Regions from separate parts of the Methylobacterium sp. BI1 genome, predicted to be linked through region 2. Evidence: riboswitches for the same ligand, from Rfam matches in the RefSeq annotation. Region 2 holds a riboswitch; each other region holds the start of a gene.

Region 1 (3,260 bases), 1.6 Mb from region 2:
AGCGCGTAGTCGGTCCAGCCGCGCAGCTCGGTCACGGTGTGCTTGGCGAAGAACTTCGGCGGCGTGCGCTTGTCGGTGGCCTCCCAGGAGACCGCCTTCACGCCGTTCTCGCAGAATTCGAACGAGGAGCCGTGCTCCGGGTCGCCCCAGGCGCAGCCGGGGCAGTCGAACCCGTCGGGCTGGTTGGCCTTCAGCATGGCGCGGGCGCCCGACAGGGGCGCCCGGCTGCCGAGCAGGTGCTTGCCGCAGCTTTTCAGGGCGCCCCAGCCGCCGGCGGCGGAGGAACGCTTCGGGGACGCGGCCGGGTGATCCATCGGGGAGTCCTGAGGCAGGGGGCTGAAGCACGGCTGGCGCGGCCGACGATCGGGCGCCAAGCGGAGCAGTCTCCCTTCAGCGATATCGCGATGCACAGCGCGCGCTCAATCACGCGAAAACGCAGGCCAGTCATGCCGTTAGGGGTACCATGCGTTTTTTGCAGGGCGGGTGAAGGGCGGGTTAAAACCGTTCCAGACCGCGCCGCGGCATCGGCGCAGGATCCACCCTGGCGGCGGGCCCGCCAATCGCTTAACCCTCCGGTCGAAACGGCGCGGGAGGACGGGCAGGATGCGGACGCCGGTGAGGATCTTCGCGGCGGCGGCCGTCGGCCTCGCGGTCGGCCTCGCGGTGATGGCACATGACCGGCAGATCGGTGCCGAATGGGCCGTGTCGGCCGAGCAGATCGCCGACGCGCAGGCCTACGGCAAGCCGGGCGTCGAACTGCCGCCGGGGCACATGGTGACCGAGCCCCAGCGCAGCGAGGGCGCGGAGCGGCTTCCCCTGAAGTGGATCCTGCTCGGCCTCGCGGCCGGCGGCGCCGTCCTGGCCGGGACGGGCCGCCGGCGGGAGCCGGCGCGGAAACCGGAGGGACGACGCTGACGCGCGGCCTGCCTCGTCCGGCGCCTGTCGCCGGCCGGGCACACCGGCCTGAAAACCCCGTCCGGCCATTGACGGCGCCCCCGCGCATCGGGCCTCCTGCCACCCGACGGTTCCTCTTCGTCGAGGATCAAAAGGGAACGCGGTGAGGACGGGAGTCCAAGGCTGCGGCTGCCCCCGCAACTGTAAGCGGCGAGCTCCTCATCAGCACGTCACTGGGTGAACGGTCCGTCAGGACCCGGGACCTGGGAAGACGATGAGAGGGCGGTGACCCGCGAGCCAGGAGACCTGCCGTCAGTCGTGGTCACACGCGAAACGCATCGGGCGGGGTGTCCTGGTGGGTGTCGGGGTGGATGCCGTTCGGCATCCAGGCCGGCCTCGTTCGCGGTGACGTGCCACAGACGTCGCCCGAGGTCCCATGTCGTCCTCTCGTTCCCGATCGTTTCCCCGTTCACGGCCCAGCTATCGATCCTGGCTCCTGGCCTCCTGCGCCGGCCTCGCGTCCACCGGCGCCGCGCTCCGCGATGCCGGCGCCCAGACCGCGCAGGCGGACCTCGCCGAACTCTCCGTGACCGCCGAGGCGCCGCCGACCGGCGGGGCCGGACCGGCCGCCAGTGCCGGGTTCGTCGGCGGGGTCACCGGGATCGGCGGCGGCCTCCGGACCGTCGATGCGGCGAGCGCCGGCGTGATCTCGGGCGCGGCCCTCAACAGCCGGCCGATCACCCGGCCCGGCGAGGTGCTGGAGAGCGTGCCCGGCCTCATCGTCACCCAGCACTCCGGGGAGGGGAAGGCCAACCAGTTCTTCCTGCGCGGGTTCAATCTCGACCACGGCACCGACATCGCCATCTCGGTGGACGGCATGCCGGTGAACATGCGCACCCACGCCCACGGCCAGGGCTATGCCGACCTCAACTTCCTGATCCCCGAGCTCGTCGGCGCGGTGGAATTCCACAAGGGACCGTACTTCGTCCGCGACGGCGATTTCGCCTCCGCCGGCTCCGTGCGGATCGACTACCTCGACACGGTAGCGCGCAACCTCGCGCTGACCTCGTTCGGCAGCTTCGGCTACAAGCGCGCCCTCAGCATCGCCTCCGCGCCCCTCGGCGAAGGCCACCTGCTCGTGGCCGGGGAGGCCCAGACCTATGACGGGCCCTGGGACGTGCCGGACCGGCTCGCCAAGCTCAACGCCGTCTTCCGCTACAGCCAGGGCACGGCCCTCGACGGCTTCGCGCTGACCGGCATGGCCTACTGGGCCAAGTGGAACGCCACCAACCAGATTCCCGAGCGGGCGGTAGGGGAGGGCCTGATCGGCCGCTTCGGCTCCCTGAACCCCACGGATGGCGGCGATACCGGCCGCTTCTCCCTCTCGGGCCGCTGGAGCCGGACGAGCGACGCCGGAGTCACCCGGGCGAGCGCCTACGTCATCCGCTACGGGATGAACCTGTTCAACGACTTCACCTATTTCCTCAACGATCCGGTGAACGGCGACCAGTTCCGCCAGCGCGACAGCCGGGTGCTCGGCGGTGGGGAGGTCAGCCACACGATCCAGGGCAGCCTGTTCGGCCTGGCCATGGAGAACGAGATCGGCCTCCAGACCCGGACCGACGCCATCCGGGTCGGCCTGTTCAACACCACGGCCCGGCAAGTCCGCTCCACCGTGCTGGACGACCGGGTGCTGGAGGCGAGCGCGGCGCTCTACTACGAGAACCGGGTGCGCTGGACCGATTGGCTGCGCACCAGCGTCGGCTTTCGCGCCGACGGTTTCCACGCCGATGTCCGCTCGGACACGCCGGCCAATTCCGGCACGGCCCGGGACGGCATCGTCAACCCGAAGCTGGGGCTCGTGCTCGGCCCCTGGTTCGACACCGAATTGTTCGTGAACTACGGCGGCGGCTTCCACTCGAACGATGCCCGCGGCGTCACCGCGACGGTCGATCCGACGAGCCCCCTCTTCAACATCAGCCGCTCGCCCTTCCTCGTGCCCTCGACGGGCTCGGAGATCGGCCTGCGCAACCGCAGTCTCAGTGGGTTGGAGACGGCCGTGACGCTGTTCCAGCTCGACTTCGCCTCCGAGAACCTGTTCCAGGGCGACAGCGGCACCACCGAGCCGAGCCGCCCCACCCGCCGCTTCGGCGTCGAGTGGACCAACCGCTACGCGGTCACGCCCTGGCTCTCCCTGGAGGGCGACCTGACGGTGACGAACGCCCGCTTCGCGGACCGCGATCCGATCGGCAACCGGGTGCCGGAGGCACCGACCACCATCGCCTCGGCCGGGTTCACCTTCGGCGAGGGGCCGGGCTGGTTCGGATCGATGCGCGTCCGCTATTTCGGGCCGCGGCCGCTGATCG
Region 2 (3,260 bases):
TCTCAACCGTGATGCCCGGGTGGGCCCCGGTGTTCACGGCTTCCTGGAGGGCGGCCAGCAGGCGGGCGCCGGCGCGGGGCTCGGACGTGTCGCCGGCCGCCCGGCAGGTGGCGCAGACGTAGAGCGTGACGAGCGCGATCTCGACCTCAGGCATGGGACGGCCGCTTCCGGCCGAACAGGCCCCAGGCCCAGCCATAGGCGAGCCCGATCACCGCCCAGAACACGAAGGCGATGCCCAGCGAGCGCGCGGCGAACTGCGCGGCGTAGGAGGCCGGCAGGTTCGAGGCGGCGTGGCTCGCCTCCGGTGCGCCGGCGAGATGCGGCGCGACGAGGAGCACGATGCCGCCCGCGATGGTGATCGGCGCCCGCCGGATCGCGATGAGGTAAAGGCCCACGGCGGTGGCCACGGCCGTCATCACCCACCAGAATTGGCGGTCGGCCAGGGGCGCGGCCTCCATGCCGGGCAGTTCCGGCGCGAGGCCGAGGGCGGGGGCCAGCGCCACCGCGAGGAAACCCCCGATGGCGAAGCGCAGGCCCGTCTCGGGACTGGGCTCGCGGTTGCAGGCGAGGAGCACAGCCCCGAGCAGGAGCGCGTAGCCCACGCCACCCACGAGGGTGGCCAGGGCCGTGAAGGCCATGCGCGGCAGGCCGGGACCGGGCTGCCATTCGGGCGCGACCTCGCCGCCCGCCACGGAGGGGTCCTTGGTGCCGTGATCGTGACCGCCATGGACCCGTACGATCAGCGAGGCGGGAATCGGCCGGACGGGCGCGGCGGAGGCCTGCGTCTCGTAGCGCTCGGCCGCGATGATGAGCGGCGAGGTGAGCGCGAGCTGCAGGCCCGTCGCGACGACAGCCGCGAGGAAGCCGGCGACCAGGGCCGCCGACACGAGCCGGATCATCATGGGAGTGTCTGCCTTAGGCGGGGGCGCTCAGTGGCAGGGGAAGTTCTGGCTGTGGCGGAAGTCATGCGCCGCATTGTGCAGCGCCATCGCCGGGGCGAAGCCCGCCATGAACACGAGGCCGAGGCCGAGGAAGGCGGCCACGAGCACGGCGCCGAGGCGCTCGTTGGTGCGGGTGCCGGTCAGGACGAGGGTGTTGGTCGACATCGGGTTCATCTCCTGGCCACCCCGCCGGCGGCCGTCAACGATAGGGCGTGGACGGCAGGTCCACGTTCGACGGCAGGTCTCCTGGCTCGCGGGTCGCTGGTCCTGCCGCCTTCCCGGATCGCTCCAGTGGCTGATGGCAGTCCCGTCTCCGCTCACAGTTGCGGGGGCAGCCGCGGTTTCAGGGTCGCCCCCTCACCGCATTCCCTTTTCACCCCGTTGCCGGGGCACCGTCCGATCCACGCTTCTACGCGGTTGCCGATGCGCTGACAACGCGGCCCGGGCGGGTTTCCCGCCTTTGACCGGAGGCCCCGATTTCGGGCACAGCGTTCCGCATGGCGCATCCGACCCCCCGTATGACCCTCGTGCTCGGCGGCGCGCGCTCGGGCAAGAGCGCCCATGCCGAGGCGCTGATCGAGGCCTGTCCGGCCCCGTGGCTCTACCTCGCCACCGCCCAGGCCTGGGACGACGAGATGCGGGCGCGCATCGCGCTCCACCGCGCTCGCCGCCCGGACGGCTGGATCACGCAGGACGTGCCGCTGAGCCTGCCGGAGGCGGTCGCCGCCGCGAGCGGGCCGGTGCTGGTCGATTGCCTGACCCTCTGGCTCACCAACCTGATCCTGTCCGAGGCCGACCTGGAGGCCGCCACCGCCGCCCTGCTCGCGGCCTGCGCGGCGGCCCCCGGCCCGGTGGTCCTGGTCGGCAGTGAGGTCGGCCTCGGGATCGTGCCGGAGAACGCCCTGGCCCGCCGCTTCCGCGATGCGGCGGGGCGCCTGCACCAGCGCCTCGCGGCCCAGGCGGACCGCGTCGTCCTCACGGTGGCGGGTCTTCCCCTGATCGTGAAACCCCAACCCGGAGCCACCCCATGACCGACGCCGAGACCGACGCCGAGATCGAGGCCGCGCGGCACCGCGAGAAGATGGAGAAGCGCAAGGCCGTCCAGGACGCCGAGGTGGCGGAGAAGACGATCGAGAAGGGGCTTCTCATCGTCAATACCGGGCCCGGCAAGGGCAAGACCACGGCGGCCCTCGGGCTGATGCTGCGGGCCCTCGGGCACGGCTGGCGCGTCGGGGTGGTGCAGTTCATCAAGGGTGCCTGGGACACCGGCGAGAAGCACGCCCTGAAGGCTTTCGGCGACCGGATCGACTGGCACACCCTCGGCGAGGGCTTCACCTGGGAGACGCAGGACAAGGCCCGCGACATCGCCGCCGCCGAGCACGCCTGGGCCAAGGCCCTCGACCTGATGGCCGATCCGACGATCCGCCTCGTGGTGCTGGACGAGCTGAACATCGCGCTGCGCTATGACTACCTGGACCTCGACGCCGTGGTGGCGGCCTTCCGGGCCCGCCGCCCGGATCTCCACGTCATCGTCACCGGCCGCAACGCCAAGCCGGCCCTGATCGAGGCCGCCGACCTCGTCACCGAGATGGGCAGCGTGAAGCACCACTTCGCCGCCGGGGTGAAGGCCCAGGTGGGGATCGAGTTCTGATGCGGGCGGCCATCGGTGCGGCCGTCGCGCTGTCCACGGTGATGGGAATGCACGGGCTCCGCGCCGATCCCGCGCCGTCCTGGCCGGCCAGCTATCTCGGCCGGGTCGAGGCCCTGGCGGTGATGGAGGGTCTGAACGCCCGGCTGCTCGCCAGCCGCTCCGCCACCGCGACCCTCGAGGGCTGGTGCGCCGAGCACGGCATGGCGGCGACGCCCCGGCTCGTGGCGAACCTGCAGCGCGGCGCGGACAAGCCGGCCTCGGAGGAGACGCGCCGGCGCCTGAATGCCGGCCCCGACACGGTGCTGCGCTATCGCCAGGTCCGGCTCGCCTGCGGCGACCACGTCCTGTCGGAGGCGGACAACTGGTACGTGCCAGAGCGCCTGACCCCGGAGATGAACCACCTCCTCGAGACCACCGATACGCCGTTCGGCCGGGCGGTCCAGGCCCTCGGCACGACGCGGCAGACCCTCGGCGCGGAGTTCCTGTGGCAGCCCCTGCCGCACGGGTGGGAACAGGCGGCGCCCCCGGAAGCGACCTGCGGCGACCTCGTGATCCCAGACCATCTGTTCCGGCACCGGGCCGTGCTGTTCACGGCGGAGCGGGTGCCGTTCTCGGAGGTCGTCGAGACCTACGGCGCCGCCGTCCTGGCGTTCCATCGGGCCGCGCGG
Region 3 (3,260 bases), 2.3 Mb from region 2:
GATGCCCAGGAGCGTGGTCTCGTTCCGGCTCGGCAGCACGCGATCGTAGATCTGCAGCATGTAGAGCGGGCTGACGAACAGCAGAAGGTTGATGAAGAACCCGAAGGCGACCGCCGTCGCCAGGACGGGCCGCATCGCACGCAGGCCGTCGCTCAGCACCGACCGCGTCGTCTGCGTGTTCATGCTGCGCTCTGCATCCTCGTGCGGGCGCAGGCGACGCGAGATCTGAGCGTCCCCGGCGATCCCGAGTCTGAATTCTTCATCCGCCGATGATAGCGCAGTTTGGACTGTTTCCAACAAGCTTGCCGGCGACGCCGCCGGGCCGTCCACGACGGGCAGCGCGACCGGGCCGCGACCGCGCGCGGGCGCCGGCCGGACCGGCGCCGTCTGGACAGTCTCCCGGGTCCTGCTCTATATGGAATTTACTGTACAAATTGATCGTGCCCCAACCATCGCTGCCCGAGGAGGGATGTCCCGCGTGTACGCTCACCACCAACGCCTGGATTCGGAGGGGGTGCTGGAACTGCGCCGGGAGGGCGGTCGCTTCCTGAAGAACCTGCGCGAGGCACGCGGCCTGTCCCAGCGCCAGCTCGCCGCCCTGGTCGGGGCCGAGTACTACACCTTCATCTCGCAGCTGGAGACCGGACGCGGCCGGATCCCGCCGGATCGCTACCGCGCCTGGGCCGCCGCCCTCGACGTTCCCGCCAAGGACCTCGTCCGGGACCTGATGCGCTTCTACGATCCGCTCACCCACGAGATCCTGTTCGCGGACGACGCGGCGGCGCCGCCCCCGAACGGCTGAGGCGCCCCGGGCCCGCGGCCCCGGGCCAGCCCCCTGCAGTGTCGGGGAGAGATGCAGGTTCAGGGACGGACCGCGTCCTCCTGCACCGGTGCGTCCGCCTTCTGGGTGGTGCGGGCGCGCTCGGCCCGCAGCTCCCGCTCGGCCATCAGCCAGAACTCGACCTCGAACCCCTCGGGGCGGTGGTTGCGCTCCCAGATCTCATGGGCGCGCTCGCGGATCCGCTCGAACGTGATCCCGTCCTCGGACATCGTGCTCTCTGCTCCTTCAGTCTCGGTCACAGCGTCACAGCCCGGTTCTTCCTGCTGGGCCAACGCTTCACCGCGGGATTTGTCCCCCGATCGGCGCGCATACGCCCCGGCCGACCGCCCACGGGGCGGTTGCCGAACCCCGGACGGGTTTGACTGCGGTACCGGAAACGGCCTAGCTTATCCGCGACGGTTCCTCTTTATCGAGGATCAAAAGGGAACGCGGTGAGGACGGGCGTCCGAGGCCGCGGCTGCCCCCGCAACTGTAAGCGGCGAGCCCATCATCAACACGTCACTGGGTGCCTTGCATCTGGGAAGACGATGAGAGGGCGGTGACCCGCGAGCCAGGAGACCTGCCGTCAGTCGTGGTCACACGCGAAACGCATCGGGCGGGGTGTCCTGGTGGGTGTCGGGGTGGATGCCGTTCGGCATCCAGGCCGGCCTCGTTCGCGGTGACGTGCCACTTCGCGCGACCCGTCGCGTCAGCCGTCCCGTCGATGCCCGTCCTCGCCCGCGCGTTCCGCTTGCCCACGCCCGATCCGGCCGCTCCGCGCGGCCCGGACGCGGCTGCGTGGCGGACAAGACCGCGTCCGGCACCTTTCAGCGATTGTAACATTATAACATTCGCTTTAGCGAGGAGGGCTCGTCGGTCCCGACCGATGCCCGCGCCCTGTCCCGGTTGCCCCATGCCCGTCGCACAGACCCAACTCCGCACCGCCAACGCCCCGCGATCCCGCCAGGATCTTCCCGTCGGGCTCCTTCCCGGCGGGTTTCTTCCCGTCGGAATTCTGCCCGTCGGGGTCCTGCCCACCCTGGTCCTGCCCCTGGCGGCCCTCCTCGGCGGCCTGCTGCCGATATCCGCCGGGGCTCAGACCCGGGAGTCCCAGACGCAGGGAGCTCTGCCGGCCGTGACCCTGGAGACCCTGGAGGTCTCGGGCTCCGGTCGCGGCGGCCCGGCCCCCGCCGAGGGGCTCAACCTGCGCAGTCCCGCCCGCAGCGCCAGCCGCCTCGGGCTGACGCCACTGGAGACCCCCGCCAGCGTCGACGTGATCGCGGGCGAGACCACCCGCCTGCGCGGCCAGAACACCGTGGCGGAGGCCGTCACCCAGAACGCCACCGGCATCACCACGGTGGCGGCCCCGGGCAACGGCAACGGCGCCTTCACGGCCCGGGGCTTCGCCGGCCCGAACTCGATCCAGCAGCTCTACGACGGCACCCGCCTGTTCGTCGGCGCCGGCACCGTGACCTTCCCGTTCGACACCTGGAACGTGGAGCGCATCGAGGTGCTGCGCGGCCCGGCCTCCGTGCTCTACGGCGACGGCGCCATCGGCGGCGTGGTCAACGTGGTGACGAAGAAGCCGGTCTTCACGCCCCTCAACGAGGCCCGCGCGGCCCTGGGCTCGGACGGCCTCGCGCGGCTCGCCCTCGATTCCGGCGGCCCCATCGGCGAGGCCCTGGCCTACCGCCTCAACATCAGCGGCAACCGCGCCGAGGGCTGGATCGCGCCGGACGGCAGCTTCCGCAACCTCGCGGTCTCAGGCGCCCTGACCCTGCAGGCGACGCCGGACCTCGCCGTCACCCTGAGCCATGATTTCGGCTATCAGGAGCCGACCCGCTACTGGGGCACGCCCCTGGTCAACGGGCGCATCCTCGAATCCATCCGGTTCAACAACTACAACGTCCGCGACGCCCGGATCCTCTGGACCGACAACTGGACGCAGCTGCGCGCCGAGTGGACGCCGAGCGCCGACGTGACCGTGCGCAACACCGCCTACCGGCTGCAGAGCCGGCGCCAGTGGCGGGACGTGGAGCAATACGCCTTCAACCGCGACACCGGGCGGATCGACCGCTCCGACTACCTCGAGATCTACCACCGCCAGGAGCAGATCGGGAACCGCCTCGACGCCACGGTCCGCGGCAGCCTGTTCGGGTTCCGCAACGAGGTCCTGGCCGGGTTCGACGTGAACCACATCGCCTTCCGGCACACCAACAACTTCTTCTTCGACACCAGCACCAGCGTCGATCCCTTCGCCTACGACCCGGGCACGTTCCCCGCCGAGGGCCGGGCCCGGCCGGCCTACGCCACCAGCACCTCCCAGGCCTCCGTCTTCGCCGAGAACCGCCTGATCCTGTCCGACCAGGTCTCCCTGCTGGCGGGCGTGCGCTACGACGCGCCCGTCCTGCACCGCACCGACCTCGTCACCGGCGCCAGC

What was found. A riboswitch is a leader RNA that binds a small molecule or an ion and turns the genes downstream of it on or off. The one in region 2 is predicted to bind cobalamin.
Region 1: linked by a shared signal. The riboswitch ahead of AC1MGR_RS21350 (TonB-dependent receptor) and the one ahead of AC1MGR_RS04535 (CbtB domain-containing protein) in region 2 are both predicted to bind cobalamin.
Region 3: linked by a shared signal. The riboswitch ahead of AC1MGR_RS15325 (TonB-dependent receptor) and the one ahead of AC1MGR_RS04535 (CbtB domain-containing protein) in region 2 are both predicted to bind cobalamin.

What each region holds. Positions count from the first base shown of each region.
Region 1 covers NZ_CM155267.1:4,519,433-4,522,692, reverse strand. The annotation lists gene AC1MGR_RS21360 (FdhF/YdeP family oxidoreductase) at 1-314, opposite strand, end outside; gene AC1MGR_RS21355 (hypothetical protein) at 604-915, shown strand; cobalamin riboswitch at 1,006-1,222, shown strand; gene AC1MGR_RS21350 (TonB-dependent receptor) at 1,331-3,260, shown strand, end outside.
Region 2 covers NZ_CM155267.1:934,146-937,405, forward strand. The annotation lists gene AC1MGR_RS04525 (DUF1636 family protein) at 1-154, opposite strand, end outside; gene AC1MGR_RS04530 (CbtA family protein) at 147-902, opposite strand; gene AC1MGR_RS04535 (CbtB domain-containing protein) at 930-1,106, opposite strand; cobalamin riboswitch at 1,161-1,353, opposite strand; gene cobU (bifunctional adenosylcobinamide kinase/adenosylcobinamide-phosphate guanylyltransferase) at 1,460-1,972, shown strand; gene cobO (cob(I)yrinic acid a,c-diamide adenosyltransferase) at 1,969-2,592, shown strand; gene AC1MGR_RS04550 (hypothetical protein) at 2,634-3,260, shown strand, end outside.
Region 3 covers NZ_CM155267.1:3,265,423-3,268,682, reverse strand. The annotation lists gene AC1MGR_RS15340 (type I secretion system permease/ATPase) at 1-183, opposite strand, end outside; gene AC1MGR_RS15335 (helix-turn-helix domain-containing protein) at 479-802, shown strand; gene AC1MGR_RS15330 (DUF2934 domain-containing protein) at 862-1,050, opposite strand; cobalamin riboswitch at 1,221-1,422, shown strand; gene AC1MGR_RS15325 (TonB-dependent receptor) at 1,734-3,260, shown strand, end outside.